Regions from separate parts of the Geobacillus sp. FSL K6-3411 genome, predicted to be linked through region 3. Evidence: riboswitches for the same ligand, from Rfam matches in the RefSeq annotation. Region 3 holds a riboswitch; each other region holds the start of a gene.
The links. A riboswitch is a leader RNA that binds a small molecule or an ion and turns the genes downstream of it on or off. The one in region 3 is predicted to bind S-adenosylmethionine.
Positions count from the first base shown of each region.

Region 1: another riboswitch for S-adenosylmethionine. It lies ahead of NSQ22_RS03925 (bifunctional homocysteine S-methyltransferase/methylenetetrahydrofolate reductase); the one in region 3 lies ahead of NSQ22_RS07085 (hypothetical protein).
Region 2: another riboswitch for S-adenosylmethionine. It lies ahead of NSQ22_RS04565 (methionine biosynthesis PLP-dependent protein); the one in region 3 lies ahead of NSQ22_RS07085 (hypothetical protein).

Region 1 is NZ_CP150187.1:768,247-778,473, forward strand. It holds gene NSQ22_RS03900 (O-methyltransferase) at 1-230, shown strand, start outside; gene NSQ22_RS03905 (hypothetical protein) at 334-618, shown strand; gene NSQ22_RS03910 (antibiotic biosynthesis monooxygenase) at 659-1,009, shown strand; gene NSQ22_RS03915 (SDR family oxidoreductase) at 1,545-2,408, opposite strand; gene metH (methionine synthase) at 2,748-6,158, opposite strand; gene NSQ22_RS03925 (bifunctional homocysteine S-methyltransferase/methylenetetrahydrofolate reductase) at 6,151-8,001, opposite strand; SAM riboswitch class I at 8,074-8,175, opposite strand; gene NSQ22_RS03930 (ABC transporter ATP-binding protein) at 8,796-9,887, shown strand; gene NSQ22_RS03935 (ABC transporter permease) at 9,857-10,227, shown strand, end outside.
Region 2 is NZ_CP150187.1:885,129-895,355, reverse strand. It holds gene NSQ22_RS04590 (glycosyltransferase family 4 protein) at 1-602, opposite strand, end outside; gene NSQ22_RS04585 (glycosyltransferase family 2 protein) at 608-1,306, opposite strand; gene NSQ22_RS04580 (hypothetical protein) at 1,572-2,003, shown strand; gene NSQ22_RS04575 (hypothetical protein) at 2,020-2,229, shown strand; gene metC (cystathionine beta-lyase) at 2,332-3,510, opposite strand; gene NSQ22_RS04565 (methionine biosynthesis PLP-dependent protein) at 3,514-4,617, opposite strand; SAM riboswitch class I at 4,809-4,919, opposite strand; gene NSQ22_RS04560 (alpha/beta hydrolase-fold protein) at 5,110-5,838, shown strand; gene NSQ22_RS04555 (YjcG family protein) at 5,876-6,397, shown strand; gene NSQ22_RS04550 (GNAT family N-acetyltransferase) at 6,397-6,831, shown strand; gene NSQ22_RS04545 (stage VI sporulation protein F) at 6,866-7,123, opposite strand; gene NSQ22_RS04540 (YjcZ family sporulation protein) at 7,248-7,382, opposite strand; gene NSQ22_RS04535 (hypothetical protein) at 7,460-7,696, opposite strand; gene NSQ22_RS04530 (thioredoxin family protein) at 7,821-8,141, shown strand; gene NSQ22_RS04525 (hypothetical protein) at 8,267-8,437, opposite strand; gene NSQ22_RS04520 (DUF421 domain-containing protein) at 8,457-9,317, opposite strand; gene NSQ22_RS04515 (DUF1657 domain-containing protein) at 9,330-9,536, opposite strand; gene spoVAE (stage V sporulation protein AE) at 9,548-9,904, opposite strand; gene spoVAD (stage V sporulation protein AD) at 9,906-10,227, opposite strand, start outside.
Region 3 is NZ_CP150187.1:1,383,320-1,393,546, forward strand. It holds gene NSQ22_RS07040 (DMT family transporter) at 1-342, opposite strand, end outside; gene NSQ22_RS07045 (ribonuclease H family protein) at 575-1,240, shown strand; gene NSQ22_RS07050 (zinc-finger domain-containing protein) at 1,247-1,462, shown strand; gene NSQ22_RS07055 (DUF2564 family protein) at 1,690-1,959, opposite strand; gene cspD (cold-shock protein CspD) at 2,091-2,291, opposite strand; gene NSQ22_RS07065 (hypothetical protein) at 2,614-2,865, shown strand; gene NSQ22_RS07070 (sporulation protein) at 3,064-3,465, shown strand; gene NSQ22_RS07075 (MIP/aquaporin family protein) at 3,668-4,492, shown strand; gene glpK (glycerol kinase GlpK) at 4,559-6,052, shown strand; SAM riboswitch class I at 6,407-6,511, shown strand; gene NSQ22_RS07085 (hypothetical protein) at 6,584-6,919, shown strand; gene NSQ22_RS07090 (hypothetical protein) at 7,298-7,492, shown strand; gene NSQ22_RS07095 (PaaI family thioesterase) at 7,562-8,044, shown strand; gene NSQ22_RS07100 (PaaI family thioesterase) at 8,228-8,644, opposite strand; gene hutG (formimidoylglutamase) at 8,788-9,756, shown strand; gene NSQ22_RS07110 (helix-turn-helix domain-containing protein) at 9,761-10,227, shown strand, end outside.

The DNA.
Region 1 (10,227 bases), 620 kb from region 3:
AAGATAACTACGTCAATTACCTCGACTATTGCATCCAATTAGCGGAGCCGGGAGCGATCATCGTTGCTGACAACACATTGGCTGGCAGCGGCATCGGTTCACCGCGCGCCCTCGAACGACGTGGAGAAATCATGAAGCAATTCAATGAAACTGTAGCGCTTCACCCTCAGCTTGACGCTATGTTCATCCCGATCGGCGATGGTGTGACTGTAGCGCGAGTGAAAGAGTAAAGTGGATGGAAAGGAGAAAACGATGATGCGTGGAAGAGAGGGACATTTTTGGCCCGAACATGGTAAGCTGCTTGATGGATGTCCTTCGTGGAAACGAGAACGAATGGGCCAAGGGTCTCATCGCGGCGCTAAAACGTTCCGTCGCAGGCGGGCGCTCGAATTTTTAGAACGTCTGTACGTCAAGCGTGCAACGTTGAAGCAGCAGTTGCAAACACCGGAACTGCAATCGATCCATCCGGTGTTGACCGGAGAGCTGAAAGCGATTGAAATGGTGATGAATGAGTTCATTCAACTGTTTGACATTCATGAAGAGGAATTAAAGATGATGCCGATGTCTAGCAACACAGATGAAGCTCAAGGCAAAGAGGACCAAAATGAGGAAAAGTAAGCGGAACATTTACACATAAAATGAAAGGGAGAAGAGGACGATGTTTATTCAAATGCGCAAAATCACGGTAGCGGAAGGATACGCAGATCAAGTAGTCGAACGGTTCAGCCAGCCGGGAATCGTCGAACAGCAAGACGGATTTGTCGATATGAAAATTTTAGTCAAAAAAAGACGCCGTGGTGACGACGAAGTCATCCTTTTGGTCACATGGGAATCGGAAGAGCATTGGAAAAAATGGGAGAAAAGCGATGCCCATATCGCTAGTCATAAAGCGAGACGTAATGAGTCAAAGCCAGAGTTCATTCTCAATGTCGAAGTGAGTCATTATGAAGTCAAAGCGGTGAAAAGCGCTGTGGCGTCATCAGTTCGAGGAGATGAGCGGGCTTTTTAAATTAAATTGATGCATTCATAAATTTTGAACCCATAACAATAGGCCGATGGTTTTTTAACACTCATTTGACAGAAGTGGGACTGATGCTAAAAAGCATTGTCAGCCCATATGTCGATTTAGTAAGTCAGAAAGCGCCATCAAGCAGTTTTTCTATTCGAAAAACCTAACAGATACCTTGTTTTTCTTTATGCAAGAACGATCAATAGGAACAAAATAATCATTTCATCAGTCTTCTCGATTCATCAAGAGCGCTTCCTTTATCATGTTCAAGACATTCTTATGTTTTTTGTATACCTACCTAAAAACAAATGACCACATCATTTTTTTGAGCCATATGAAAACAAAGCGGCCCGTCTCTTTGGTGATGGAGACGGGCAAAGAGAAGAGGGGCACCTTCGAAACGAAGGAGAGGAACATCATAATGTTATCGTAATGGTTCTTTACATATCATTCCACTTTTTTGTAAGAAAAGATAACGTAATTTTATGAAAAGGTGTTGGAACAGTGGCCGCCAATTTCACGGAAGCCGTTGTCATCAGCCGCTAATGAATTTGCCTCCGTCAACGTGAAGGATTTGCCCAATCATGTACGACGATTCATCGCTCGCCAAAAAGACGTAGCACGGGGCGACTTCACTCGGCTGGCCTGGCCGTTTCATCGGGGTGTTGGCGCCGAACGTGGCGACTTGTTCGCTTTTGAATGTCGATGGGATGAGCGGCGTCCAAATGGGGCCTGGGGCGACACCGTTGACACGGATGCCTTGGCCGACGAGCGCTTTGGCGAGCGAACGGGTAAAAGCAACGATTGCCCCTTTCGTTGCCGAGTAGTCGATGAGTTGCTCGTTTCCTTCATAAGCGGTAACTGAAGCAGTGTTAATAATGGTGCTCCCGTTTTTCAAGTGCGGGAGCGCCGCTTTCGTTAAGAAAAAGTAGCCGAACACGTTCGTGCGGAACGTTTTCTCTAACTGTGCGGCGGTGATGTTAAGCAAGTTCGGCTGCGGGTGCTGTTCGGCCGCGTTGTTGACGACGATGTCAAGCTTGCCGAATGTCTCGACGGTCTGTTTCACCGCTTCTTTGCAAAAGGCTTCGTCCCCGATGTCTCCCGCAATGGCTAGACACCGTCTTCCTTCCTGTTCGACGAGCCGTTTCGTTTCCTCGGCGTCCTTATGTTCGTTTAAATAAACGATCGCCACATCGGCACCTTCTTTAGCGAAATGAACCGCGACCGCCCGACCGATGCCGCTGTCACCGCCACTGATGATAGCGACTTTATTTTCGAGCCTGCCGCTTCCTCGATAAGTGTCTTTGATGGTGACTGGCTGCGGGTTCATTTCACTTTGCAGACCCGGTTGGCGTGTCTGGTGCTGCGGAGGCAGCGTCGTTTGTTGCTTTGTGACCATATGTTCTCCTCCTTGGCATGTATTGTCATCGTTAGTATGGAACGGAGGAGGGGAAATATGTGCACAGAGACGATGAAGGAGCCGGTAGTTTTCCGCCCGCGTTTCACTTCATATCGCGATTTCTTCAATCGATGGTTTATCATTTTCCGACAGAAGACTCCCTCTTCAATTTCGTACAGGGCGTAGGCCAGAAATCAGGGGGAGATGAATGGCAGTTGGTGATAAAACACTTATTCATGATTATAACAATTATAAAGATGATTGAGTCCATTGTCCGATGATCTGTTTGTCGTAAAAATAGGAAAACGAGCCGGCCGATTCAGCCAGCTCGTTTTCTGTTTATAACACATTGAAATACCTTGCTTCCGGATGGGCGAAGACAATTGCTGAGACAGATGCTTCCGGCTCCATCATATAGCCGTCAGTCAGACGGATACCGATATCTTCCGGGTGAAGGAGACGGAACAGTTTTTCTTGATCTTCCAAGTTCGGGCAGGCCGGATAGCCGAACGAGTAGCGCTGGCCTTGGTATTTGGCGGCGAAGCGCTCTTCCATCGTGAAGTCCGGGTCATCCGGGAAGCCCCAACGGTCGCGCATAATTTGGTGGATGCGTTCAGCGAACCCTTCGGCGATCTCGAGCGCCAATGCTTGGATGGCATGGCTTTTCAAAAATTCGCCTTCGTCTTTCCAGCGCTGGGCGAGTTCACGGATGCCGCCCCCGGCGGTGACAGCAAAGAAGCCGACATAGTCGATTTCCCCACTTTCTTTTGATTTCAAATAATCGGCAAGACAAAGGAACGGCGCCCGCGGCTGGCGCGGGAAGTCAAACGTCTCAAGCACGGTTTGCCGGTCGACAGGATCGTAAATATAAACGCGGTTACCGTCGCTTTGTGCCGGGAAAAAGCGATAGACGCCTGCGGGCTGAATCCAGCCGCGCTCCTGCACTTCAGCGAGCAATTCATCGACAACTGCTTTTAAGGCGAGCGCTTTTTCGTCTTTTTCTTCTAACAGCCGCTTCACTTTTCCTTTCAAACCGAGATGATGGCCGAGCACCATTTGCCAGTTGACGTACGGCAACACGTGCCCAAGCGGTACATCACGCAGCACGTGGCGGTCGAGGTCGGCTGGGATATAGACCGGGACATCGGTCGAGACGTTGGATTTGACAGCTGTGGCGGCACCAACCGCCCGTGCCGGTTCGTTCTCTACCCTTTCTTTTTTCATATAATCGATCGTACCTTGTTGGATTTGGTTGGCAAGGGCAAGCCCGTCCATGGCGTCTTTCGCGTACAAGACGATGCCATCATATTCCGGCGCGATTTTGTTTTCTGTAAACTTGCGCGTCAAAGCGGCGCCGCCGACTAAAATCGGGGTCGAAATGCCGGCTTGACGCAAATCTTGGGCGGTAACGACCATCTGTTGGGCGGATTTGACAAGCAAGCCTGATAGCCCGATAATGTCTGGCTCGTGTTGGCGCGCCGCCTCGATCAGTTGCTGCGGGGCGACTTTAATGCCAAGATCGACCACCTCGTAGCCATTGTTGCTTAAAATAATGTCGACTAAGTTTTTACCGATGTCATGCACATCACCTTTGACAGTGGCAAGCAGCACTTTTCCTTTTGTGCTTCCTTCTTTCTTTTCCATATATGGTTCTAAAAAGGCGACAGCCGCTTTCATCACTTCCGCACTTTGTAGGACTTCGGCGACGATGAGCTGGTTGTTGTTGAACAACCGTCCGACTTCGTCCATGCCGGCCATGAGCGGGCCGTTGATGATCGACAGCGGGTCGGAGTACGTTTCAAGTGCTTGTTCCAAATCAGGAATAAGCCCGTCTTTCGATCCCTCGATGACGTAGCGGGCGAGTCGCTCTTCCAAGCTCAAGTTCGTCTCTACCGGTTTGGCGGTTGTGATTTTGCTTCGGTAAAATTCGATAAATGCATTTAACGTTTCGTCACTTGTGTCAAACAGGAGCGCCTCGGCCATCCGCACTTCGTTTTCTGGAATCGAGGCGAATCGCTCAAGCTTCTCGGTGTTGACGATGGCATAATCCAAACCAGCTTGTGTGCAATGGTATAAAAAGACAGAGTTTAGCACTTCGCGCCCGGCTGGCGGCAAGCCGAACGAGACGTTGCTGATGCCGAGCATCGTTAAACAGTCAGGCAGCCGCTCTTTAATGAGACGGATGCCTTCGATCGTTTCTTTTGCTGCACCGATGTACTGCTCATCACCGGTGCCGACTGGAAAAACAAGCGGGTCGAAAATGATGTCTTGCGCCGGAACGCCGTAGCGGTTCACGAGCAAGTCATACGAGCGCAAGGCGATCTCAAGCTTTCGTTCGGCGGTGATGGCCATCCCTTGTTCATCGATCGTCCCGACGACAACGGCAGCGCCGTATTGGTGAAGCAGCGGTGCGATTTTCGCAAACCGCTCTTCGCCGTCTTCGAGGTTGATCGAGTTGATGATCGCTTTCCCTTGCGAATAGGTGAGAGCGCACTCGATGACGCGCTCATCGGTCGAGTCGATGACAAGCGGCACTTTCACTTTTTTGATCACGTGGCGGACGAATTGTTCCATATCGTACCGTTCGTCGCGGTCTGGGTCGGCAAGGCAAATGTCGATGACATGAGCACCGTTTTTTACTTGGGCGCGGGCGATTTCTGCCGCCTCTTCGTACTTGCCTTCGGCGATGAGACGCTTAAATTTGCGCGAGCCGATGACGTTCGTCCGTTCGCCGACAAAGAGCGGGCGCATCGTTTCATCGTACATGAGCGCCTCGATGCCGGAGACAGCGTGTATGTCAAACGAAGACGGGATGACTCGCGGCGGAAGATCGCGCACCGCTTCGGCAATGGCGCGAATATGGTCCGGTGTCGTGCCGCAACAACCGCCGACAATGTTGATCCAGCCTTTTTCAGCAAAACGGCGAATTTTCTCTGCCAACATGTCCGGCGTTTCATGGTAATGCCCTTCTTCGTCCGGCAGACCAGCATTTGGATAGCAGCTGACCGCTGTGTCGGCGAGCGTGGCGAGCGTGCGCAAATGGTCGGTCATAAATTCCGGACCGGTCGCGCAGTTTAAGCCGACAGCGATCGGATTCATATGGCGGATGGAGATGAAAAACGAATCGATCGCCTGCCCGGCAAGCGTCGTGCCCATCGGTTCAATCGTTCCAGAAATCATAAGCGGTACGCGGCGGCCGACGGCTTCAAACGCTTTGGAAATGCCGATGAATCCCGCTTTGACGTTCAGTGTATCTTGGCACGTTTCCAAAAGTAGAAGGTCGACACCGCCTAACAATAGTCCGCGTGCCTGTTCTTCATAGGCGGTAACAAGTTCGTCAAACGTCGCTCCGCCCGTCACTGATAACGTCTTTGTCGTCGGTCCCATCGAGCCGGCGACAAAACGCGGCCAGTCCGGCGTCGAGAACAATTCGGCCGCTTGTTTCGCCAGTTTCGCGGCCTCGATGTTCAGTTCGAGCGCTAAATGCCCAAGGCCGTATTCGTCAAGCACGATGCGTGTCGCCCCGAACGTGTTCGTTTCGATTATGTCGGCGCCAGCTTCCAAGTACGCTTCATGAATATGGCGGATGACATGCGGGGCGGTGAGGGTCAAATATTCGTTGCACCCTTCGTACGCCTCGCCGCCAAAATCAGATGCTGATAGGTTGGCGCTTTGGATCATCGTCCCCATGGCGCCGTCGATGACAAGAATTTTTCGCTGTAGTTGCTGTTCTAAGGTGATGTTAGCCATGAACAACCTTCCTTTCTTTGGCGGCCGCTTCTTTTTCGTGAATGTAGCGGATGAGCTCAACCGTCATGTCATAACGCAAAAACGGCGTAATTAAATAAATGCCGTTAAACAAGTCGAATGCAGCGTCAATAAGCGCTTTGGCGATGGCAATTCCTTCGCGCGTTGCCTCGACTGGGTCGTTGCCGCACGCCGCCATGCGGGCGCGAATCTCATCGGAAAGCGTAATGCCCGGCACTTCATGATGCAAAAAGTCGGCGTTGCGCGCGCTCACAAGCGGCATAATGCCGATGTAGATCGGTGTGTGAAGATGCTTCGTCGCTTCGTACACCTCAACGATTTTCTCTTCTGAATAAACAGGTTGGGTCAAGAAATAATGAGCGCCGCATTGAATTTTTTTCTCCATGCGTTCAACGGCTTTATCTAAATGGCGGACGTTCGGATTGAACGCTGCGCCGATTGAGAAGTTCGTTTTTTGCCCGAGCGGTTTGCCGGAGTACGACAGTCCTTCGTTAAACTGGCTGATTAAGCGGATTAAGTCGAATGATGATAAATCATACACCGATGTTGCTCCAGGAAAGTCACCGATTTTCGATGGGTCGCCGGTAATAGCGAGCACATCGGTAATGCCGAGCGTATGCAACCCCATTAAATGCGACTGCAAGCCGATCAAGTTGCGGTCACGGCACGTAATATGGATGAGTGGACGGACGCCGAGTTGTTCTTTCACGATTGAGCCGACCGCGACGTTGCTGATGCGCGGCGTGGCGAGCGAGTTGTCAGCGAGCGTTAGTGCATCAATGCCGGCATCATGGAGCGCTTTGGCTCCGACGAGAAACTTGTCAATACCTAATTGTTTTGGCGGGTCGAGCTCAACGATCACCGAGCGGCGCGTGCGGGCTAATTCTGAAAGCGGCGTTACTGCCGACGGGTTGTCGGCTTGCACTGATACTGACACGGCACGCCGTTTTACCGTTTTTTTCGTCACGGGTTTCCGGTCTTGAAGCGCCCGAGCCATCGCTTCAATATGTTTTGGCGTCGTGCCGCAGCACCCGCCGATTAAGCGCACCCCTTGGTCACGAAACGCTTTAGCCGTTTCCTCGAAATATTCGGCATTTGTCTCATAGACGAGCCGACCGTCGCGGTAGTCGGGGAGGCTCGCGTTCGGGTACGCCGATAAAAAGGCGCGCGTTGGCAGCGGTACTTCTTCCAGCGACTGAAGCATATGGTAAGGCCCGAGCCGACAGTTCAGCCCGACAACATCGGCGCCAAGCGCTTCTAAGCGTGCGAGGGCATCAGCGAGCGGCGTGCCGTCTTGCAAGACGCCAACTTCATGAAGCGATACGTGGGCGATGATCGGTAAGGTTGTCTCTTTGCGGGCGATGGTGAGCACCGTCTCTAACTCTTCTAAATCGTAATACGTCTCAAGCAGCACGCCGTCCACGCCCTCAGCAAGCAAGACAAACAGCTGCTCGCGGAACGTCCGCTTCACTTCCTCAAGCGGCACAGCGCTTTTGTTCAATGTGCGCAGTCCGCCGATTGTTCCGAGTACGTGCGTCCGCCCGTTCGCCGCTTGCTTGGCGAGCCGCACCGCCGCCCGGTTGATGGACGGCACCTCGTCCTCAAGGCCGTAGCGGGCGAGTTTTACATAGTTGGCGCCGTATGTATTCGTCTGGATGACATCAGCGCCCGCCGCGATATATGCCTCGTGAATATGGACGATTTCTTCTGGTTTTGATAGATTCAATTCTTCAAAACAACGGTCAATACCATGGGAATATAGAAGCGTCCCCATCGCCCCGTCAGCGATCAGCACGCGTTGTTTTAACTCATCAAGCAATCCCACGTTCCGATCCCCCCGTTTCTCCGTAAATAAAAAGAAAAAAGCCTTCTAAGAAGAAGACTTGTCATTCGCTTCTTCTTATCTTCCAGGCTTCCGCCTGTCTGGATTTAGCACCTTGGCCGCGGCCAGGTTGCTGAGGGTTCACCGGGCCAGTCCCTCCCCCTCTCTTGATAAGAATGTTTGTATGAAGTTGTTGGGCAATGTTCTGACTATTACTCTATAATTTAGCGCATTTTCTGAAATTGTTCAATACAGTAAAGAGGGAAAATTGAAAAAAATGAGGCGAAGGGAAGGGGAGTTTGGAGGAGGATCATCGTAATGAAAGGTGTTGCTAACATGTATGAACATCTGTCTATGGAAGAAGTGCAGGATCGCTGAATCTTTGTTTTTTCGCTCGTCATGTTGAATGCTATTTTGACAGTTGTCTTCCTTCGGCGAAAGCACTTAGGAGTGGTTGTTCATTTTCTGTTGCTCTCTGTCGCAGTCGCCTTAGCGTTGAGGGGTATCATGTTTGACTTTATTGATGTGCAGGCATCGGAATCAATCTTCTTTCTGCTTGGCAAGGCGGGAATATCGGTGAAGAGTGGGATGAGGAGTTTGCTAGTTGAAATCGCAAAGCTTTCAAGGCGATATGAACCATGGGAAGCCCGTCATTCCAAGTTGAGGGGGGGGTTCTGTTGCTTTTGTTCTCCCTTATTGATTTTTACTAATGCCCGTCATGATTTTTCCATTGCCCTTTTGTCATTCATATGTTCTAATTAGGAATGATGGAAATGGAAAGGGTAGGGGGTGCAAAGGTGAGCAGACAAGAAATCATCCGCTTTGACCATGTGACAAAAGAATATGATGGGACAGCGGTATTGGATGATGTTAGTTTTGAGATGGAGAGAGGAAAGTTTTATACATTACTTGGGCCGTCGGGATGCGGGAAGACGACGATTTTGCGGCTGATTGCCGGGTTTATTGAGCCAACTGATGGCACCGTTTATTTCCATGGGAAGCCGATGAATGACGTCCCACCAAACAAGCGGCAAGTCAATACAGTGTTTCAAGATTATGCTTTGTTTCCGCATTTGGACGTATTTGAAAATGTCGCCTTTGGCTTGCGCATAAAAAAGATGAAAGAAGCCGACATTCGCCAAAAGGTGAGTGAAGCGCTCCGGTTTGTCAACTTGGAAGGGTATGAGCGCCGGCGCATTCAAGAAATGTCCGGCGGCCAACGTCAGCGCGTTGCGATTGCGCGGGCGATCGTGAATGAGCCGGAAGTGCTGCTTTTGGATGAGCCGCTATCGGCCTTGGATTTGAAGCTGCGCACGGAAATGCAGTACGAGTTGCGGGAGCTGCAGCGCCGATTGGGAATCACGTTTGTGTTCGTCACGCATGATCAAGAGGAAGCATTGGCTATGTCGGATTATATATTCGTTTTGAATAAAGGGAAAATCCAGCAGTTCGGTACACCAAAAGAGATTTACGATGAACCAGTCAATCGGTTTGTCGCCGATTTTATTGGGGAATCGAACATTTTATCGGGGCGCATGATCGAAGATTTTCTTGTCGAGTTTGCCGGACAGCGTTTCGTTTGTGTTGATCATGGTTTTGCGCCTAATGAACCGGTCGACGTTGTCATCCGACCGGAAGATTTGGAACTTGTGGCGCCGAAAGATGGTCAGATCGTCATTCGTGTCGATTCGCTGCTCTTTCGCGGTGTTCATTATGAAATTTGCGGCTACGATGAAAACGGCAACGAATGGCTTGTTCATTCGACAAGAAGAGCAGAAGTGGGGGAAACGGTCGGTCTCCGGTTTGAACCAGAGGCGATTCATGTCATGCAAGTCGAGAGGGAGAAAGGAGACGTAGAATGGAACGGGCATGGCGGAACTGGTATTTGATCCCCTACGTCGTATGGCTTGTTTTGTTTGTTATCGCACCGATCGTGTTTTTAGTGTATGAATCGTTTTTGGATATCGATGGGCAGTGGACGATAGCCAATTATGAAAAAGTGCTGACGCCCATTTATTTGAAAATGATGGCTTATTCATTCTGGTACGCATTTTTAATTACCCTTGTATCATTATTGATCGGTTATCCAACTGCCTATTGGTTGACAAAAACAAAGCATAAACAGCTATGGCTGTTGTTGCTCATTTTGCCGATGTGGGTGAATTTGTTGTTGAAAGTATATGCGTTTTTAGGATTGTTCGGCACGTACGGGTTGGCCAACGCCTTCTT
Region 2 (10,227 bases), 500 kb from region 3:
ACCATAAAGCAAATGCGCGCTTTTGCCCAGGCGAGCCGGCTACTGTAGACGATGACAAGGGCATCGTCTGGGATGCCGAGCGCCTGCCGTCCCTGACGGCCAAGCGGTGCGAACTCGTTCGTGTCAATGCCGTTCGGAATGAGAAACCGCTTCACGATCATCGGGCGGATATGGCGCTCGACAGGTGGGCTGACAGCGATAGCAGCTGACGCTAAGCGGAGCATCGTTTCCAATTCGGAAAGTGGATAGTATGTGCCATGAGCGGTAAAGACAACCGGGACGCCGCAACGGTTCGCTGCAAGGGCAGTGAGGATGCCGGATGGGGTTTGATGGGTGTGAACGATCGAGATGTTTTCCTTCTTTATCACCGCCTCAAGCTGCTCAATGATCTGTTCTTTTCGCTGCTCGTCAATGTTGATCACCGTTGGAAAATCAATGAAGTAAAGCGGACAGCCAACTGCCTCGAAGCGGGAAGCGAGCGCCCCATTTCGGGCGGCGACAGCGATGTGAATACCGCGGGCTGCCATTTCTTTTGCCAAACTTAAGGCGTGTGTTTCTGTTCCTCCGAAATCAAGGCCGTCTAGCACCATCAATACACGCATCATCCTCAACCTCTTTTCCCGTAAAATTGACGCGAGCGTTGCTTCGGATGGCTGCGGTAATAATAAAGGATATCAGGCAAGTTATCGATTTCGAGCTTCGCGTTTAAAAACTTGACGATAAACTCATAGTCTTCCGCACCTCGAATGCGTCTTGTCGGCCCGCCGAGCCGGTCGAATACTTCACCGCGGAACATAATCGTTCCGTGGCAAACGCAATGTTTGCCTTGGGCGTATACACGGCGGATGTTGTCGCTTCCGTACGCCAGCCAGTTAGCGGGGGTTTGGCGCTCAAAATGGCCGTCGGGAAAGAAAGCGTATTTGGTGCCGACTAAGGCGATGTTTGGGTGCTCGCGCAAAAAGGAAAGCTGTTTTTCCAACCGCTCAGGGTGGGAAATATCGTCGGCATCATGAACAGCAATGTACTCTCCGATGCTTGAAAAATAGCCGACCGTTACCGCCCCGGCAAAGCCAATGTTGCGGGGTAGCTTAATATACATGATCGAAAAAAATGGCGAATGTTGTTCCATCCATTGTTTTACCGTTTCTTCGCTTTGATCCGTGGAACCATCATCGACAATAATGACCTCAAACTGTTGGTATGTTTGCCTAGCAAGCCCGTCAAGACAATCTTGAATGTAACGGGAAGCATTATAGCATGGAATGACGACGCTAATAAAATCGCTTTTTCGCTTTGATTCCATCATCAATCCCCTCTTCTACTATCCAGTTTTCTTCTTATACTATATATCCAGTTTTCTTCTTAGCGGTGAGAGGCGATCGTTGATTTGTAAAAAAATAGGATAATATTACTTTCCCCTCTACCATCTTTCCTAACAAAATTCGACCTTTCCCCCATACCTGCCACTAAAAAAATCGTTCTTTTTTCCGTGGATACGTACCCGTGTCGAATAAGAGCACGGTGCATATACGTAGTTAACGTATCGAAATCACAGGAAGGAGGAAAACACATTGAGCTCTAAACATTTACACCATGCGTCAAAAGAGATGAAAAAAATCCGTACATGGCTTGAAAAACTAGATTTGGACGATTCGACATTGGAACAGATCCATTCTTTGTTACAAGAGCGCAAAGGTGATGTGGAACAAATTTTGAAAAGAATGCGTGGTGAGGGACAAGAACAGCGTGCTCTTTTAGCAGATGAAAGGGAGTTGTTGCAGAAGATTTGTGACGCGCTGCATACCGGTACATCGTTAATAGGCGATATTCGCGATGAACTTAACGACTTGATCGGTGAAACGGTAGAAATTACGGTCAATTTCGGGCTCGTGACCGGCACCGTCAGGGCAGTCCGAATCGATTATGTTGTGCTTGAAGATGCGCTCGGCCGTTTCGTCTACCTTCCGTTTACCAACATTCAAGCCGTCGCCCTATTAGACTGAAAGGAGGGAGGAAACGATGAACTTTTCGCTCCTATTGATACTGCAGCTCCGCCGCTTGATCGGCGAGACGCTCCAAGTCGCAACCGATAACAACTTGTTTGAAGGAAAATTGACTGCTGTTGGGAATGGAATTATTCAACTGCAAGCCGAAGCAGGTGAATATGAGCAGGAAACACGAACGGTCTTGATTCAACTTTCGGCCATTAACTTTGTTCGCGAGTTGTAACAACAAAGAGTATAAGGTATGCATCCGCCGAAACCTCACATACCTTATCAAACAATGAAAAACGGCTATGCTGTTACAGCATAGCCATTTTTTTACTTTCTTTCATCGCGCCGGAATCGACGAGCGCTCGTTGACAAATGATAGCGCCTGCTCAAAATCGGCGATCAAATCGTTGAGATCCTCAAGCCCGACGCTCAACCGCAACAGTCCGTCGGTAATGCCGCGTCGCAGCCGCTCGTCTTTCGGCATGGCGGCATGTGACATTTTCGCTGGATACGATAAAATCGATTCAACAGCGCCAAGACTGACGGCGAACACCGGTAAGCGAACGTTTCGGACGAACGTCCGGGCCGCTTCTTCATCCGCCAGGCGGAACGACAGCACAGCGCCGAACCCAGCCGCTTGATTGCGCTGGATCGCATGGCCCGGGTGGTGGGACAATCCTGGATAGTACACTTCCTCTACTTTGGGATGGCGCGTCAAATAGGCAGCAAGGGCGGCCGCTGATTCAGACGACTGTTTCAGCCGGACATGGAGTGTTTTTACACCGCGCAGCACAAGCCAAGCATCTTGGACGCCAAGGACAGCGCCAAAGGCGTTTTGCAATTTGTATAGCTGTTTGCCGAGCTCCTCGTCTTTTACGACCGCCAACCCGGCAACGACGTCGCTATGGCCGGCTAAAAACTTCGTCGCACTATGAAGCACAACATCGACGCCGAGATCCAACGGCCGCTGCAACGCTGGGGTCATGAACGTATTGTCCAGAAAAGTTAAACAGCCATGCGCTTTCGCCAACTTGACGACACCGCGAATGTCGGTCACTTTTAAGAGCGGATTGGACGGCGTTTCCATATAAATGACCTTTGTGTTCGGCCGGATGTTTTCCGCCACTGCTTCAAGGTCCGTCATGTCAACGAACGTATATTCGATACCAAAGCGATTAAGCACCTCGGTAATCATCCGGTATGTGCCGCCGTAGACATCTTCCGTCACGAGCACATGGTCACCCTTTGACAGGAGCAAAAATGCTGTGGAAATGGCAGCCATGCCAGAAGCAAATGCAAACCCGCGCACACCGCCTTCCAATGCGGCAATCGTTTCTTCAAGCGCCTCGCGCGTCGGATTGCCGGAGCGGCTGTAGTCGTATTTGCCGAATGAGTCGAAATCGAACTGATGGAACGTGGATGCATGCTGGATCGGCACGCTCACCGCCCCTGTATGTCGATCGACTTTCCATTTGTTATGGAGCAATTTCGTCGAAAACGACCATTCCCGTTCCATCGCTCACACCTCTTTCATGTTTTTCAATGCCTGCGCTAAATCAGCGATCAAATCGTCGGCATGCTCGATACCGACCGAGAAACGGAGCAGACGGTTGCAAACACCGTTTTGGATGCGGATTTCTTCCGGAATATCAGCGTGCGTCTGCGTCGCCGGATACGTGATAAAGCTTTCGACCCCGCCTAGGCTTTCCGCGAACGTAATGAGACGCAAACATCGCAAAAAACCGTTCACCCATTTTTCATCGGCAATCCGGAACGACAACATTCCCCCTCTTCCCGGGTATAGCACATCAGTGACCTCTTCGTGTTCACGCAAAAAGGAGCAGATGCGCTTGGCGTTTTCTTCATGCTGGCGCATCCGCAGCGCCAACGTTTTCATCCCGCGAATCAACAGCCATGAATCAAACGGCGACAAAACGGCGCCGATGGCGTTATGGTACTCCGCCAAGCGCTGACAGAGCTCTTCGCCCTTAGCAACAACTAGACCAGCTAAGACGTCGTTATGGCCGCCTAAATATTTCGTGGCGCTATGGATGACAATATCAGCCCCTTGTTCGATCGGGCGTTGAAGCACTGGCGTATAAAACGTGTTGTCAACGATCAGTAAAAGCCCATACCGCCTAGCGAGCTCTGAGACGGCGCGGATATCGGTCTCATGCATAAGCGGGTTTGTTGGAGTTTCCAAAAAGATCGCTTTCGTCCGTTCCGTGATTTTTTCTTCCACGGCATCCAAATCAGCAAAATCAACGTAATGAAATCCGAGGCCGTATTTACGCCAGCCGCGCTCAAACAGTCGGTACGTGCCGCCGTAAAGGTCGGCCGATACGAGAAACTCGTCTCCGCTCTCAAACAAGGCGAGCACTGTCTGAATGGCGGCCATGCCGGAACTGAACGCATAGCCTTGGTCACCACCTTCAAGCCTCGCGATCGCCTCTTCGACGATTTTGCGCGTCGGATTGCCGGTGCGGATGTAGTCAAACCCGGTGGACTCTCCAATGCCGGCATGGCGGTAGGCGGTGGAAAAATAAACCGGCGGGTTGACCGTCCCCGTCACCGTTTCGCTCCGATTGCCAATTTGTGCCAACAATGTCTCCAGTTTCTTCATCTCATCTCTCTCCTTCTGCCGAAAAATTCCCTTCCGACGGATAGGGTGTCTGAAGCGTACCGCTGCTTGTCTCGGCAGCCAAGCACCTCGTTTTCGGATCGACTCACAAGTCAGCGGATCAATCACCCAAAAAAAGAAAATAAAAAAAGTCTTCTAAGAAGAAGACTTTTCCATATCCATGGTCACGCTTCTTCTTATCTGCCGAATTGAATACTCAATTCGCTGGATTTAGCACCTGGCCGATTTCCGGCTGGTTGCTGAAGCTTCACAGGGCCAGTTCCCTCCGCTTCTCTTGATAAGAATAGGACGTATATTCAATTTTGTTAATTTATAAAAAAATGTAACGCATTCCGGCCGTTTTTGCAAGTCATTTTTTTTTTGACATTGGCAATGTTCGGCAAATTGATGAAAAATTCGAGCCCTTCATTAACATCTTTTCGCCCAAATATGTTACAATAACAGGTGAACTTACCGTTTTCATGGAGGATGGTCATGGCAATCGCAGCAGGAATAATGCGTGATTATGCGCTTTACAGCGGAGAACTTCAAGAGAAAATCGAACTACTTGTTTATTTGCCAAGCAATTTTTCTCCGCTTCACAAATATTCTTTACTAATCGCTCAAGACGGCAAAGATTATTTTATGTATGGAAAAGTGAAACGCGTCATCGAAACGCTCATGGAGGAAGGAACGATCGACCGGACGATCGTCGTCGGCATCCCATATCGGAATGTGAACGACCGCTACGAGAAATATCACCCAGCGGGGCAAAAACACGAAGCGTACATTCGTTTTTTAGCTCATGAACTCGTTCCGTTTTTGGACCATGAGCTACCGACCTATCAAATGGGCAAAGGCCGGGCGCTGATCGGCGATTCGCTCGGTGGAACGATCTCGTTGCTAGCTGGATTGTTGTATCCGCATACATTTGGAAACATCGCCATGCAGTCCCCTTATATCGATGACTCAGTGCTGGCGCGTATCCGCGCATTCCGTGATCCGTCACTTCTTTCGATTTACCATTCCGTCGGCACGGAAGAAACAGCCGTGAAAACAACGGACGGCCATGTGCGCGACTTTATTACACCAAATCGGATGGCGCGAGACTTGTTTATGGAAAAACAATTCGCCTATACGTACCATGAGTTTGCCGGCGGTCATGCGTGGACGTATTGGCAGCCTGACTTACCGAGAGCTGTATCCGCTATTTTGTCGCTGTAAACAATAGAAAAACAACCATCTAAGGAGGGAAATCGGGATGAAGTACGGCATTGTATTATTTCCATCAAAATGCATTCAAGATTTTGCCAACTCTTACCGAAAACGGTATGACAGCCATTACGCTCTTATTCCGCCGCACATCACGTTAAAATATCCGTTTGAAGCGAATGAGGGGCAATTGAAAGAGATGACGAAAGAATTGCACCGTATCGCAGCGGAAACTCCTCCAATCCCCATCAAAGTGACAAAATTCAGCTCGTTTTACCCGACGAGCAACATCATTTATTTGAAAGTGGAGCAAAACGACGTGCTTAAGCACCTCCATGAACAGCTGCACAGTGGCCTGTTCGCCGGCAAGCCAGAATTTGCATTCGTGCCGCACATTACGATCGGCCGTGATTTACCGGGGGCGGAATACGCCGATGTCTACAGCCAAGTGAAGCTGCAACACGTACATTTTGAAGAGACGATCGACCGCTTCCATCTCCTTTACCAGCTCGAAAACGGATCATGGACCGTGTATGACACATTTGTCGTTGGAGGAAAGGAAACGGTATAATGAACATCGCCATTGGAACAACAAAAGATCGCTCCTTGTACGAGGACGCTTTGCACGTCCGCCGGCTCGTATTTATCGAGGAACAAGACGTGCCGGAAGAGGACGAAATCGATGCGTTCGAGCAAGAATCGTCCCATCTTGTTTTATATGATGGCGAAAAACCGGTCGCGGCCGGCCGACTGCGCTTCATCGACGAAGGGGTTGGCAAAATTGAGCGCATTTGCGTTTTGCCGTCCTACCGCGGCCGCGGCGTTGGACAAATGGTGATGGCGGCCATTGAACAGCTCGCGAAAACAAAAGGGGCGAAAAAAGTGAAGCTGAACGCCCAAACTCACGCCGAACCGTTTTACAAAAAACTCGGCTATGAGGTGATATCCGACGTGTTTATGGACGCCGGCATTCCGCACGTCACAATGGTGAAATCGCTTGAATAATAAGGGAGCTTGCATCTGCACAGCTCCCTTTTGCTTATTTTTTATTGTTCAGCATATTGGCGATCGTATTAAAGTCAATTTGTTTGCCGCTATGGACGATCGTTTTGACGATTTGGTCTTCAAGTTCTTTCGGCACTCTCCGATTAGCGATTTGAGCAACCCGCTTCACTACTTGGCGCACTGTTTTTTCATCGCTGAAATTGGCGTTTTGCAGCGAGTTGGCAAGCTCAAAAATATCTTTCATATTGACGCCTGTTTTCTTTTCAATGTTTTTAAAAAATTGCTGATCCATCTTCCCGCCTCCTTCTCCCTGTATATCGTATGATGCCTCTACAAGAAGGTGCATCAAATGAGGAAAGAAAAATACGAGCCGCTCCGCAGCACCGAAACGACCCGTATCGGATTCGTTTTTTCCATTAGCCGACAAATGCAGCGCCGACAATGATCAACAAGATGAACAAGACGACAATCAACACAAAGCCACCGCCATAGCCATAGCCGCCATAGCCGTAGCCACCATAACCGTAGCCTCCATAGCCGCAGAAGCCCATCCTCGTGCACCTCCTTCTTCGTTTACTGTATTGTATTCATCGGCTCGAGGTAGCGTATGGGCGCACGCGCCATTTTGTCATCCAAATAAGCGGAACAGCATAGCAAACTCCTTTTCCTTTTTCGCAAACCATTGTTCAATGTAATTTAGGTTGCCTTGTACGCTTTGTAAAAACCCATTGTTTAGTTTTTCGATTTCTTGCAGCTGTTTATTGAAATCGTTCCCCCACTGTTCAAACAGACGGATGAATTGTTCGTGTCCTTCTTTCCTTGATGCCACCCATGCTTCCAGCGCCTTTTCCAGCTCTTTGCTCACACCTTTCCCCCCTTTCTTTCTGTTGTATGCAAGACGGGGGGCCGAATGTGAAGGCGTTCCTGTTCTTTTTTACCGCACCATATGGTAAAGTAAAGGATGACAACATGAAATGGAGGGAACACGCATGAAAGCCATTGAAACGAACGATCAGTTCACAGCGGCTATTTCTGGCAGCAAACCAGCTGTCATCAAATTTTACACCACTTGGTGCCCTGATTGTGTACGCTTGAACATGTTCATCGATGACATCATTCGTGATTACGATCAATATGATTGGTTTGAGATTAACCGCGACCAATTCCCGGAGCTTGGCGAGAAATATCAAGTGCTCGGCATCCCGAGCTTGCTTGTGTTCCAAAACGGGGAAAAAATCGCCCATCTGCATAGCGCCAACGCGAAAACCCCCGAAGAGGTGCGCGCCTTTTTGCAATCATTGCCCGCTTGATCGCCCTTTCCTGCATCATGAAAAACAAGGCGCTGCAACCATTTTCGGGCCATTGTTTTGGCGTATACGCAGCAATGAGAAAGGTGTCCCGTACATTTGGGACACCTTTCTCGATCACACAACACTTAATATTCGATCTCTTCGTAATCTTTCGGTTGGTGGGTCAGCCTGCCACCATCGAACATAAATTGAATCGAAATTTCTTCGTCGGTCGTTCGCGCTCGTTCAGGGCGGCCATCTGCTTTAAGCTGAATTTGAATTTCCTCATCCGTTGTTTTTGTCCGTTTATTCTCCATGATCTGATCCTCCTCAATATTAATTTCGCAACAGTGGCTCGACTTTTTGGATGAGCTCCGTCATTTTCACCGCATTTGTTTCGTACAGCGCTTTTGCCTCTTTCGAATCGGTTTGCAACGCATATAACTCGAAATCAGCTTGTACTTTTTTCATTGCAGCCAACAACAACTTTTTCTCCTGCGGTTCGGCCACTTGGATTTTGTCATCGTACAAATCAATCGTTAACTGTCCATATGAATCGACTTGGGCGAGGAAGACATTTTCGACTGCTACTCCTTGCTTATCAAGTTGCTCCTTCAGCCAACCGCGGCCAAGTCCCAACGTAGAGAGTGGCTCGTCCAAAATCACTCCATCCATAATGACGGTTTGTGGCTCTTTTTCCTGCGGCGGGTTCGGAAATACATCACCAACCGTAAGCGGCTGCTTTTCCCGCTTCAACAAGATGTTCAAATCACCGTTCGGCTCCAGTATTGCAAACTCGACATCGGCGACACGGAACACATCTTTTTTACGCAACTGCTCAAGCAACTCGTCAGCTGTGTATTTCTCCCGCTTTAAGTTTTCCTCTAAAATTTTGCCGTTTTTGATCAAAACCGTCGAGTTGCCCTCGACAAAATCGCGGAACTTTTTGTTGCGCAACGAAATGCGGGCGGCCAACACCGGAATGAGCGACCAAATTAAAATACTTGTAATTCCTTCCTGAAGAGAAATTTCCAAATCGACAGACATTGTTCCGGCAATATCCCCCACGGTAATGCCGACAATATATTCGAAAAATGACAGCTTTGCCAACGGCTTTTTGCCAAGAATGCGAGTAATGATAAACAGTCCGATCAAAATACAAAAGGAACGAATGGCGACTTCTAACCATACAGGCATGGATCATGCTCCTTACTTTCCATGATATTGCGGCTCCTCGAACTCAAGTCGGCTGATCCGTTTTTTCAGCTTGGCGATGATCTCCTCGGTGGTGAGCATCGCCTCATGAAACGTCCGTTGCGCTGTTTCATCCTGCGATGTGAGCGCCAATTGCTGCAGTCCGGCATGAATGCCTTTTAAGCTCGCTAACGTTTGTTTCACTTGCGAAGCAACCGTCATGAACGCTCCTCCTATCCTTTCGGGCGGAACAAAAGCGCCCCGATAAATCCGAAGACGATGGCGGCAGAGATGCCGGCACTTGTCACTTCAAACATGCCAGTCAACACGCCAACAATTCCATGCTTTTCTGCTTCTTGCATCGCCCCGTGGACGAGCGAGTTTCCAAAGCTCGTGATCGGAATCGTTGCCCCGGCACCGGCGAAATCGATAAGCGGTTCGTACAAACCAAGTCCGTCTAAAATCGCCCCGGTGACAACAAGAATTGTTAATGTATGGGCGGGGGTTAATTTAAAAACATCCATCAAAATTTGGCCAATAACGCAAATCACCCCACCGACGACAAACGCCCAAAAAAACATGGTCAACACGCTACGCCTCACCTCTATACTCAATTGCTACCGCATGGGCGATGCAAGGAATCGTTTCATTTTGTTGGAACGACAATGGCGACAATAATGCCCCTGTCGCTACAGCTAAAATGCGCTTCAGCTCGCCGCGTCGCATCCGCTTGAGCAAGTGGCCGTAAATGACGACAGCGGAACAAGCTGCCCCACTTGCCCCGGACAGCACCGGCTGCCCGTCGCGGTAAATGAGCAGCCCACAATCTTGATAGCGTTCCTCATCGATATCGATGCCGTGCTGACGCAGCAAATCAAGGGAAACTTGACGCCCAATTCTCCCTAAGTCGCCA
Region 3 (10,227 bases):
AAACGAAAACAGCGGCACGAGAACAACGCTCAGCCCGGTAATAAAGCCCGCTTTCGATGAAGTTGTATACAAAAGCCCGACCGTTTGAAGCGCATAGCCGCCAAACAACCATAGCCCCATCCAAGCACCTGCACCGATGACCCGCCACGATAACTGCCTGAGCAGCGGGCGGGAAACGATGGCGATCCATGCGAAAAGGAACAAGCCAGCAAAACTGAAGCGGATGGCGTTAAACGACAGCGGTTCTAAAAAGGAAATGGCATTTTGGACGACGACGAACGTCGCCCCCCAGACGAACGCGACTGCCAGCAAACTAAGATCAGCGACGGTTTGCTGCTTCAATTCAATTCCCCCTTGTTTGTCTGTTCACATCTAGTCATTTGATACGCTGCTAGCCGCTAGTGTATCATAAATCAACCGAAAAAAGACATATTTTTTTGAAAAAAAGTGGGGGATGTAAGAAAACGGTTGATACAACCGTTCGTCGTGCATAAAAATAAGTAATGAACAAGGGGGAAAGTGTGGTAAAATAAAAACCAGCTCTGATCATTGCGACACGGAAGGGTGACAACAGTTGGATGTGCAAATCCAATGGACATATATCACACCGAAAAAACAAGAAGCCGTTCTCGTGTCAGATTGGACCGATGCCAACGAGGCGCTGGTGTTGGCCGACGATTTTGAAAAAACCGGGCGCACGAAGGCGCTTGAGTTCATCGACCGAAACGGAATCTCGTGGTCAAAAAAAGAACTTCAGAAGCTATTGAAAGAAATCGAAAGCGAGCCGCATGACGTCGTTGCGTATTTTGATGGCGGCTTTGACCATGAGACGACCCAAGGCGGCGTCGGTGCGGTCATATATTATAAGCAAAACGACCATCGCTATCGGCTGCGTGCTAACCGCCAGCTTGGCGAAATCAGATCGAACAACGAAGCGGAGTATGCGGCGTTTTGGTTTGTGATGCAGATGCTTGAGGAGCTTGGCGTCCGCCATTTGCCAGTGACGTTTCGCGGCGACTCCCATGTTGTGTTAAAGCAGCTGTCGGGCGACTGGCCGTGTTTTGAAGAAGATCATAACGCCTGGCTTGACCGCATTGAGGCTAAAATGCGCGATCTCGACATTCAGCCGACGTATGAGCCGATTTCACGAAAGCAAAATAAAGAGGCTGATTCCCTTGCGCGCCAAGCGCTCGACGGGCAACTAATCACAAGCCAAATGGAATTGACGGAGAAAGGGTAAGGTTGTATGGGAAAAAAGCGAAACCGACGCAAAGAAATATTGGAACAAATCGCCTGGCTTGAAGAAACGTACTGTGACGGCTGTTTTTTAAAAAGCACATTCCGGAAAGAGTACGGCAAGACGTACGCCCAGTCGTTTTGCATCCAGCAATGCACGGTTGGGGAACAAATGCGGCAGTACGGGGAGATGCTGCTTTCCGCATCGCCGCGCCCGCGCCAGTGACAGGCGGCAAAGGGCGACAGCGTTTTTCTCAGGGGCGGTTTGTGCGGGTGATAAGGCGCCAAACGGCGTTTCACGCGCTTAGAGACAACAAGGCTGCAGCGCGTATCACACGGTGAGCAACGATAACGAAAAGCGCTTCGTCCGGCGTGTAAAACGGGGGAACGGGTACGTCCGAAGATGCGGACAGCAAAAAGAGCTTCGCGTGGCGAAGCTCCGTCTGATTCGGATTATTGTTGCGCCTCGCGAAGCTGGTGTTCAGCGCGGGTCAATTTTTGTTCGCACCGGGCAAGAAAGTCACCGTCTACGCCAGTCGCTTCCTGCCGGGCACGGGCGAGTTGGCGGCGGGCATTTTCGACCGCTTGTTCTGCATGGTTAAGCATCTCCGGATCAAGTTGCATTGTCGCTTGACCGACCATTTTTTCCGCCGTCTCGACGAACATTTCGACTTGCTTCAAGTCGTTGTATCCTGTATGTACGTCGGCATCGCGTTTTGCCATATGAACACCTCCCTTTTGTTATTGTTTGCCGCCTTGTCGGAACTATGCAAAAGGAAAACGAAAAAGGCATCCTTGCTTATGCAGGATGCCTTTTGTTCCGCTGCCGTTCTTTCGTCTATGTCAACGAAGCATTATAATTTGACAACGTTCGCTGCTTGCGGTCCGCGGTTTCCTTGTACGATTTCAAACGAAACTTCTTGGCCTTCTTCTAACGTTTTGAACCCTTCACCTTGGATTGCCGTGAAGTGAACGAATACGTCCGAACCGCCTTCCACTTCGATAAAACCGTAGCCTTTTTCGTTGTTAAACCATTTTACTTTACCACGTTGCATAATACTGAATTCCTCCTAATACCTTTAGCCAGCCTGGCTAACCTCAAGATTTTTTATCAAATAACAAAATATACTCCACAGCAACCCAAGATGAGTATTCGTGTTGAATGCCTGAAATATATTCTGTTATGTGATGACTTTACTATACACTACCAAAGGTCGCTGCGTCAAGCAAAAGAAAGGAAATTTCCGAAAAAGAGGCTTGCTCTTCGAAAAAGCGCCACAAAGAAAAGGAAAACGGGCCACCGAAGGAGAAAAAAGTCATGAACGACCGAAAAAAACCATACATTGGAATAGGAACGACGAAAAGGGGGAGAAGCGGATGTACCGCGGAAAAATCGCGGGTCAAGAAGTGATTGTCCGGCTGGGCAACCGAGTCAGCCGCCGCTATTTCAGCAACAATAAAATTTACCACATGGTTCTTTCGTATGGCGAATCGGCGTTTCGTAAAGGACAGGACACGTTTTGCATCTATAATGATCGCGTCGGTCTGATCGTCGCGGAAGTCGAGCAGCAGGATGTCCCGGTCATCCGGATCGACTACATTATTGAAAATGAAAATGTATACGAATAACTGATTGACAAGAGAAGGCGAATGCGGTAATCTCTGGTGTAAGCGGTAACAAAAAATGCATTCGTCTGTTTCATCCCGAGACAGACTTTTGCCGTGCAGGCAATCGTCTGTTTATTTTTTGGCTTTGGTTGAAACGGGCGGCGGCTGTTTTTCGTATATTGGAATGACAAGAGTGACAGACTAAAGAGGTGACAATTAGTGTTGCTGCGTAAAATGATGTCAAAGGTCGGGGTCGGGTCGGCGCGTGTCGACTTGATTTTAAATAAATCGTTATGGCGACAGGGTGAAACGATTCAAGGGGTCGTTCATATTTATGGTGGAACGGTCGAGCAGACGATCGAGCGGCTCGATGTTGAGCTTGTACAAAAAACGATTGAAAACGGCAAGGAGCGCGATGCGGTCGTAGCTGTCATCCCGGCGGCTGGAGCGTTTGCGATCAAGCCGGGGGAGAAAAAGGAAATCCCGTTTGCTTACACGATCCCAGAGACGTTGCCGATGTCGCGTCCAGGCCGATCATACCGGTTCATCACCCGCCTCGATATCGAGGATGCGGTCGATACGCTCGACTTCGACTACGTGCAAATTTTACCGAAAAAATAGGTTGACAACGCTTACAAACTTGCGCTATCCTAAAGACAAGTTAATCATTTTGTGGCGGAGAAACGGAGACCCACACATGTTTCCTTTGAATAGGGGAAGTGTGTGGGTCTTTGTTTTTTTGCCCAACGTGCAACCTTCCGGAAGGAGCACTGAAGCAGGAAATGGCAGAGGAAATCACGAATGAAAAGGGGGAAGAGACCAAATGTCACCATTTTTAGGAGAACTCGTCGGAACGGCGCTGCTCATCATTTTCGGATCCGGGGTGTGCGCCGGCGTGAACTTAAAGAAATCGTATGCCGCGAATTCCGGTTGGATCGTGATTACGATGGGGTGGGGGCTAGCAGTCGCGATCGCAGCGTATGCCGTCGGCCAATATAGCGGCGCTCATCTCAATCCGGCCTTAACCGTGGCGTTGGCCATAAGCGGCGACTTCCCATGGGACGATGTACTGATGTATGTCATTGCTCAGGTACTTGGGGCGATGATTGGGGCGGCTGTTGTTTATCTCCACTATTGGCCGCATTGGAAAGAAACAGATGATCCTAGTATTAAGCTCGGTGTATTTGCTACTAGTCCGGCCGTGCCGAATGTGTCTGCTAACTTGCTGAGCGAAATGATCGGTACGTTTGTGCTCGTCCTAGGGATTTTAGCCATTGGTGCCAACCGATTCGCCGATGGCCTCAACCCGTTTATTGTCGGCTTTCTCATTATCGCCATCGGCTTGTCGCTCGGCGGTACGACCGGGTATGCCATCAACCCGGCACGTGATTTCGGACCGCGCCTCGCCCACTTTTTGTTGCCGATCCCGGGAAAAGGACCATCAAATTGGTCGTACGCCTGGGTGCCGATTATCGGGCCGCTGCTTGGCGGTGCGCTTGGCAGTCTAGTATATAAAGCGTTGTTTTTAGGAAAGACAAGTGCGGCGCTATGGGGCGTGCTCATTGCCGCGGCGGCGGTGCTGGCTGGAGCTGGCATGATGAAAGGAAAAGGGGCGGGCTCGGCGGTAGCGGATCGCCGTTCAGTTTGATAGGAGGCCCGGTGTTTGCGGCGGTGTCATTGAGCTGAAAAAATCAAGTAGGAGAGGAGAATGTTCATGACAGATCAATATATTTTAGCGATTGACCAAGGCACAACAAGCTCGCGCGCCATTTTGTTCAACCGTGGTGGAGAAATTGTTCATATGGCGCAAAAAGAATTTACGCAATATTTCCCACAGCCCGGCTGGGTTGAGCATAATGCGAACGAAATTTGGGGCTCGGTGCTTGCGGTCATTGCCAGTGTCTTGTCTGAGGCGCAAGTGAAGCCGGAACAAGTGGCGGCGATCGGCATTACGAACCAGCGGGAAACGACCGTTGTCTGGGAAAAAGAGAGCGGCAATCCGATTTACAACGCCATCGTTTGGCAATCGCGGCAAACGGCTGATATTTGCGACGAGTTGAAAGCGAAAGGGTATGATCCGCTGTTTCGCGAAAAAACGGGGCTGCTCATTGACGCTTATTTTTCGGGAACGAAAGTGAAATGGATTTTAGATCATGTCGACGGAGCGCGTGAACGGGCGGAGCGCGGCGAGCTGCTGTTTGGCACGATCGACACGTGGCTTATTTGGAAGCTGTCCGGCGGCCGCGCTCATGTGACTGATTACTCGAATGCGTCGCGTACATTGATGTTTAACATTCATACGCTTGAATGGGACGATGAGTTGCTTGCAATTTTAAACGTGCCAAAGGCGATGCTCCCTGAGGTGCGGCCGTCCTCGGAAGTATATGCGAAAACCGTTCCGCATCATTTCTTCGGCGTGGAAGTGCCGATCGCTGGGGCGGCGGGTGACCAGCAGGCAGCCTTGTTCGGACAGGCGTGCTTTGCTGAAGGGATGGCGAAGAATACATACGGCACCGGCTGCTTTATGCTCATGAACACCGGAGAAAAAGCGGTGCAGTCAAAACACGGGCTGTTGACAACAATTGCTTGGGGCATCGATGGCAAAGTCGAATATGCGCTTGAAGGCAGCATCTTCGTCGCCGGTTCGGCCATTCAATGGCTGCGCGACGGCTTGCGGATGATCAAAACGGCGGCTGACAGCGAAACGTACGCCGAAAAAGTCGAGTCAACGGACGGGGTGTACGTTGTCCCGGCGTTCGTCGGTCTCGGCACGCCGTATTGGGACAGCGAGGTGCGTGGAGCGGTGTTTGGCCTCACACGTGGCACGACGAAAGAACATTTCATCCGTGCGACATTGGAATCGCTCGCCTACCAGACAAGGGACGTGCTCGCCGCTATGGAAGCGGATGCCGGCTTGCCGCTGACGACATTGCGCGTCGACGGAGGAGCGGTGAAAAACAACTTGCTCATGCAGTTTCAAAGCGATTTGCTCGCTGTGCCGGTCGAGCGGCCGATGATTAGCGAGACGACCGCGCTTGGAGCGGCGTACTTAGCTGGGCTGGCGGTCGGCTATTGGGGCAGTCGTGAAGATATTGCTGCCCAGTGGCAGCTTGAGCGCCGCTTTGAGCCGCAGATGACTGACGATAAGCGAACGGCACTCTATGAAGGCTGGAAAAAAGCAGTGCGGGCGGCGATGATGTTTAAATAACGGGAAGAAAACGGATACCCTTGGCTGAGGGTGTCCGTTTTTTGGTGGTTCAAAACAGGAGCAAAGCTGATGGTAGCGAAGGGCAGGGATGTCAGCGCACGCCCTGACAAGCCTTTACTTGTTCGCAACCCGTCTGGAAAAGAGAAAGACAACCGCTATCTTATTTTATAAAACTATGTGCTAAATATTCAACAACCATAAAAAAGCAACAGCTGGCAAAAACCAAAACAACCTATCATCTCGCTTGCGTTGCAACATCAAGCAGCCAGCGCCTCAAAGTAACTAAAATAGGCAGAAGAAACAAAAAGTTTGCACTTTTGTTTCCCCATGGTAATATAAGAGTAAATTGCATATGTCTTATCAAGAGTGGGCGAGAGAACGGGCTTGATGACCCCACAGCAACCTGCCGCTGGCAAGGTGCTAAAACCCGCAAAGCGAGTTCGCTTTGGATGATAAGAACGGTTCCACCCCTTTTCGCATCATTCCGAGGCGAAAGGGGTTTTTTGATGGATGGGAGGTGAGGAAGAAACAATGGCGGAACGATTTTCGATCCGCGCTTGCATGGCGGCACATTTGCCGGCTGCGGCGTTTGCGGTTCACGTTATGCGTTGCGTGCGGGCGGAACTCATTCAGTTTGATTCACAGGCGGTCGTGCATGTCGACCGTGAGGACGGGTATGTCCATTTGTATGGGGAAGCACAAGGAACGATATTTTCTATCTTGCTAACGAACGCTGAGGTGGATGAATGGAAAGCGGAAGATCCGTATGCCCTTGACCGCTATATATGGATGGAGCTAGGAAAAAAAGAAATTTTGCCTACGCGAATGACACCGTATTTGCGAGCAGTGTTTTCCATTGAGTCCTAAAGAAGAACAACGAATGACCGCAAAAAAATGGGCATATGCCATCATCCAAGTATCGCAGCACCAAAAGCATGTTATCAAAACGCCGTCGGTCTGGAACGGTTAAGATACATACAAACGAGACGCCTGAGACGCCGAAATGAACGTTTTTACAACTTGACGAGTCGGTTATCGGCGAGCTGATTGAAAGGATACAACACAAATTTGCCCGCTGAAGGGAAATGACATCACTTCGCATAAGGCAAGGCATTGAGCAAAAGAAAGAGAGGCTCGTGTCGGTTGGTGGTTCCGTTTGTCCGAGGAAGAGATGACGAGCCGAAAGAAAGCAAGAATCCTCATCGTCTGGGCCGCCTGTTGCCATCGATCTTTGGGCGTTAGGGCATGGCTAACGCCCTTCCATTTTCTTGTCTCGACCGCATGCCGATCGGTGGCATGAGTTTATCAGCTTTGTTTTATACAGGGGGGAGTTGGGCTGAATCAGGAACGATTCCCGGTGAGGGGTCAACTCCTTGTTTGCAACGCGCGTTCGGGTTATTAAACGAAGGGCGGTGTGGACGGAAAGGGACGTTGATGTAAAAAGAGCTCTTTGGGGGTCGTGGTCTTTTCGATCCGATGATATACTAGAAAAAGAGGGGAGGAGATTTAGTGGAAGAAACGATCGTTCACGCCATTCAAGATGACTATCCGGATGAATTTGCTTGGTGCTATGGCTGTGGCCGACTGAATGAACATGGCCACCATTTCCGCACTGGATGGCAGGGAGACAAGACGGTAACCGTATACACTCCGCGCCCAGAACATACGGCCATCCCTGGATTTGTGTACGGTGGACTGATCGCCTCGCTGATCGACTGCCACGGCACCGGCTCAGCAGCGCTTGCGTTGCACCGGAAAAATGGCCATGAGCCGGGCAGTGGGGAAGCGCCGCCGCGCTTTGTCACCGCTTCACTGCATGTCGATTTTCTCAAACCGACGCCGCACGGTGTGCCGCTTGTGGCCATCGGCACGGTGACGGAAATTCATCCGAAAAAATGGCAAGTCGACGCCGAAGTGTTTGCGAACGGCGAATTGTGTGCCCGCGGACAAGTCGTAGCTGTCGTCATGCCAAAAACATTTGTCCGTCCTTAACAGACAGCGAAAAGCGCCGGAGAGCCGCCGTTTTTTGACAGCGCTTTCTTCGGCGCTTTGCAGCTGGAGTTCGACTAAGGACGGCAATGTTGCTTTCGCGTTTAGTTTCTCTATTGGAGAAATCACGTTGTTGTATATTATCAACCTTCTAGCGTCCAAGAACGTTTAGTAGACATTGTTCTTTCATCGTTTGTCCATAATCAGCACCGATGACGTAGCGCTTGCTACCTCTTTGCCGTTTTGCCGTACGGTGGCGGTCACATAGGCGATAGTCCGGCCGAATTTTTCCACTTGTGCCTCGATTTCTGCTTCTCCGGCTTCCATCGGACGATGAAATGTCGTTTGCAAGTTGATTGACGCATGGAGTTGATCATCGCGAAGCAAGGTCGTCACCGCATAAGCCATCATAATGTCTGCCGCCGCTCCGACAAATCCGCCCATGATCACCCCATTGCCGTTAAGCAATGATTCGCTTACCGTCCATACACCTTTCGCATAGCCGTCCCGAGCTTCCGTCAAGTGAACGCCAAGTGTTACGTCGCATGGCGGCGGCGCGCTTTGACCAGTGATCACCTCGTGCAAGTTCGTCAATTGCTTCATCTCTAACACCCTTTCTGTTATGAATCATGGTGGTTGTATTCGCCAAACAGCGACGATTTCCTCTTTTCTCGTTGGGAGGAAGGAGAATGGAAAAGAGAAAGCGAAAAAGTCCAATCGAGGAAAACCGAAAGGAGGAAGAGTGGATGTACCAACCACCAGAGGCGAGCTGCTGGACGGGGCGGGTGGACAGTGTGAGCGATGAACGGGCGTTTCGTCTCCATCAGCGCATTCGCCTATTAGATTTATCGGGGCCATTAACGCCGTTGGAACAAGCAGCGGCTTTTATTGGATTTGTGTGCGACGAAGGAGTGCGCCACAATCAAGGACGCCAAGGAGCGAAAGAGGCGCCAGCCGCCGTGAAAGCAGCGTTGGCGCGGTTGCCATGGCATCTTCCATCAGGAGCGTCGATCTACGATGCAGGCGATATCGTTTGTGCTGACGGACGTCTCGAACAAAGCCAGGCCGAACTCGGAAAAGCCATCGCCCGCCTGTTGCAGAGCGGGGTGGCGCCGGTGGTGATCGGCGGCGGCCATGAGACGGCGTATGGCCATTACTTGGGCGTCCGTGCAGCGCTTGGGCCGAACGCTCGATTGGGCATCATCAATATTGACGCTCATTTCGATTTGCGTCCGTACGACAACGGGCCGACGTCAGGGACGATGTTTCGACAAATATTAGATGAAGATAAACAGGTGGGGTATTGCTGCTTAGGGATTCAGCGGCTTGGGAACACGGCAGCGCTGTTTGCGGACGCGGAGAGGTACGGATGCGAATACATACTCGAAGAACAGCTAACGGCGGGAGCGATCGAGGCGGCTTATGAACGAATTGAACAATTTGCCTTGAGGCATGACAGCATAATATTGACCATTTGCATGGACGCGATCAGTGCGGCTGCAGCGCCAGGAGTGAGCGCGCCGTCGCCGTTTGGACTCTCTCCATCATTGGCACGTGCGCTCATTCGCCGAATCGTTTCCCACCCAAAAACAATCAGTGTGGATCTTTGCGAAGTCAATCCGCTCGTTGATGAAGGCGGAAAAACAGTGGCGTTAGCCGCCGCCTTCTGCATGGAAGCGCTTCTTCATTTTCGACGTTTGCAACCGAGGCGGTGAGAAGATGAAATTGGTCATTGCCGAACGGGATCACAACGAACGGGAGGCGATCCGCTGGCTTGTGTCTGCGTATTCACTGCCGATTGAGCAAGTGTACACGGCGGCCACGGTGGAGGAGATGAGGGCGCTTCTAGAGCGGGAGGCGCCGGAGCTATTGTATGTCGAATTAGATATGATTCCGTATGAACAATGGGGGAAAGCGACGTCTTGCATCCGTTTGTTTTGCCAGCGGGTGATTGCGGTGACCGCCGAGGCGACATTCGCGCGGGCAAAACAAGCCATCGATTTACAATGCGTCGATTTGCTTGTGAAGCCGCTTGAGCCCGCCAAACTGAAACAAGCGTTGAGAACGGCGGCTTCGCTTTCCGCTGGCGGTGAACGCCCCCGTCTTGATGCCCATTTTGACGATTATCGCCCGTTATTTTACGAGGACTTTGCTGATGTCTCCTTCCATGTATGGCTGGTGCAAGC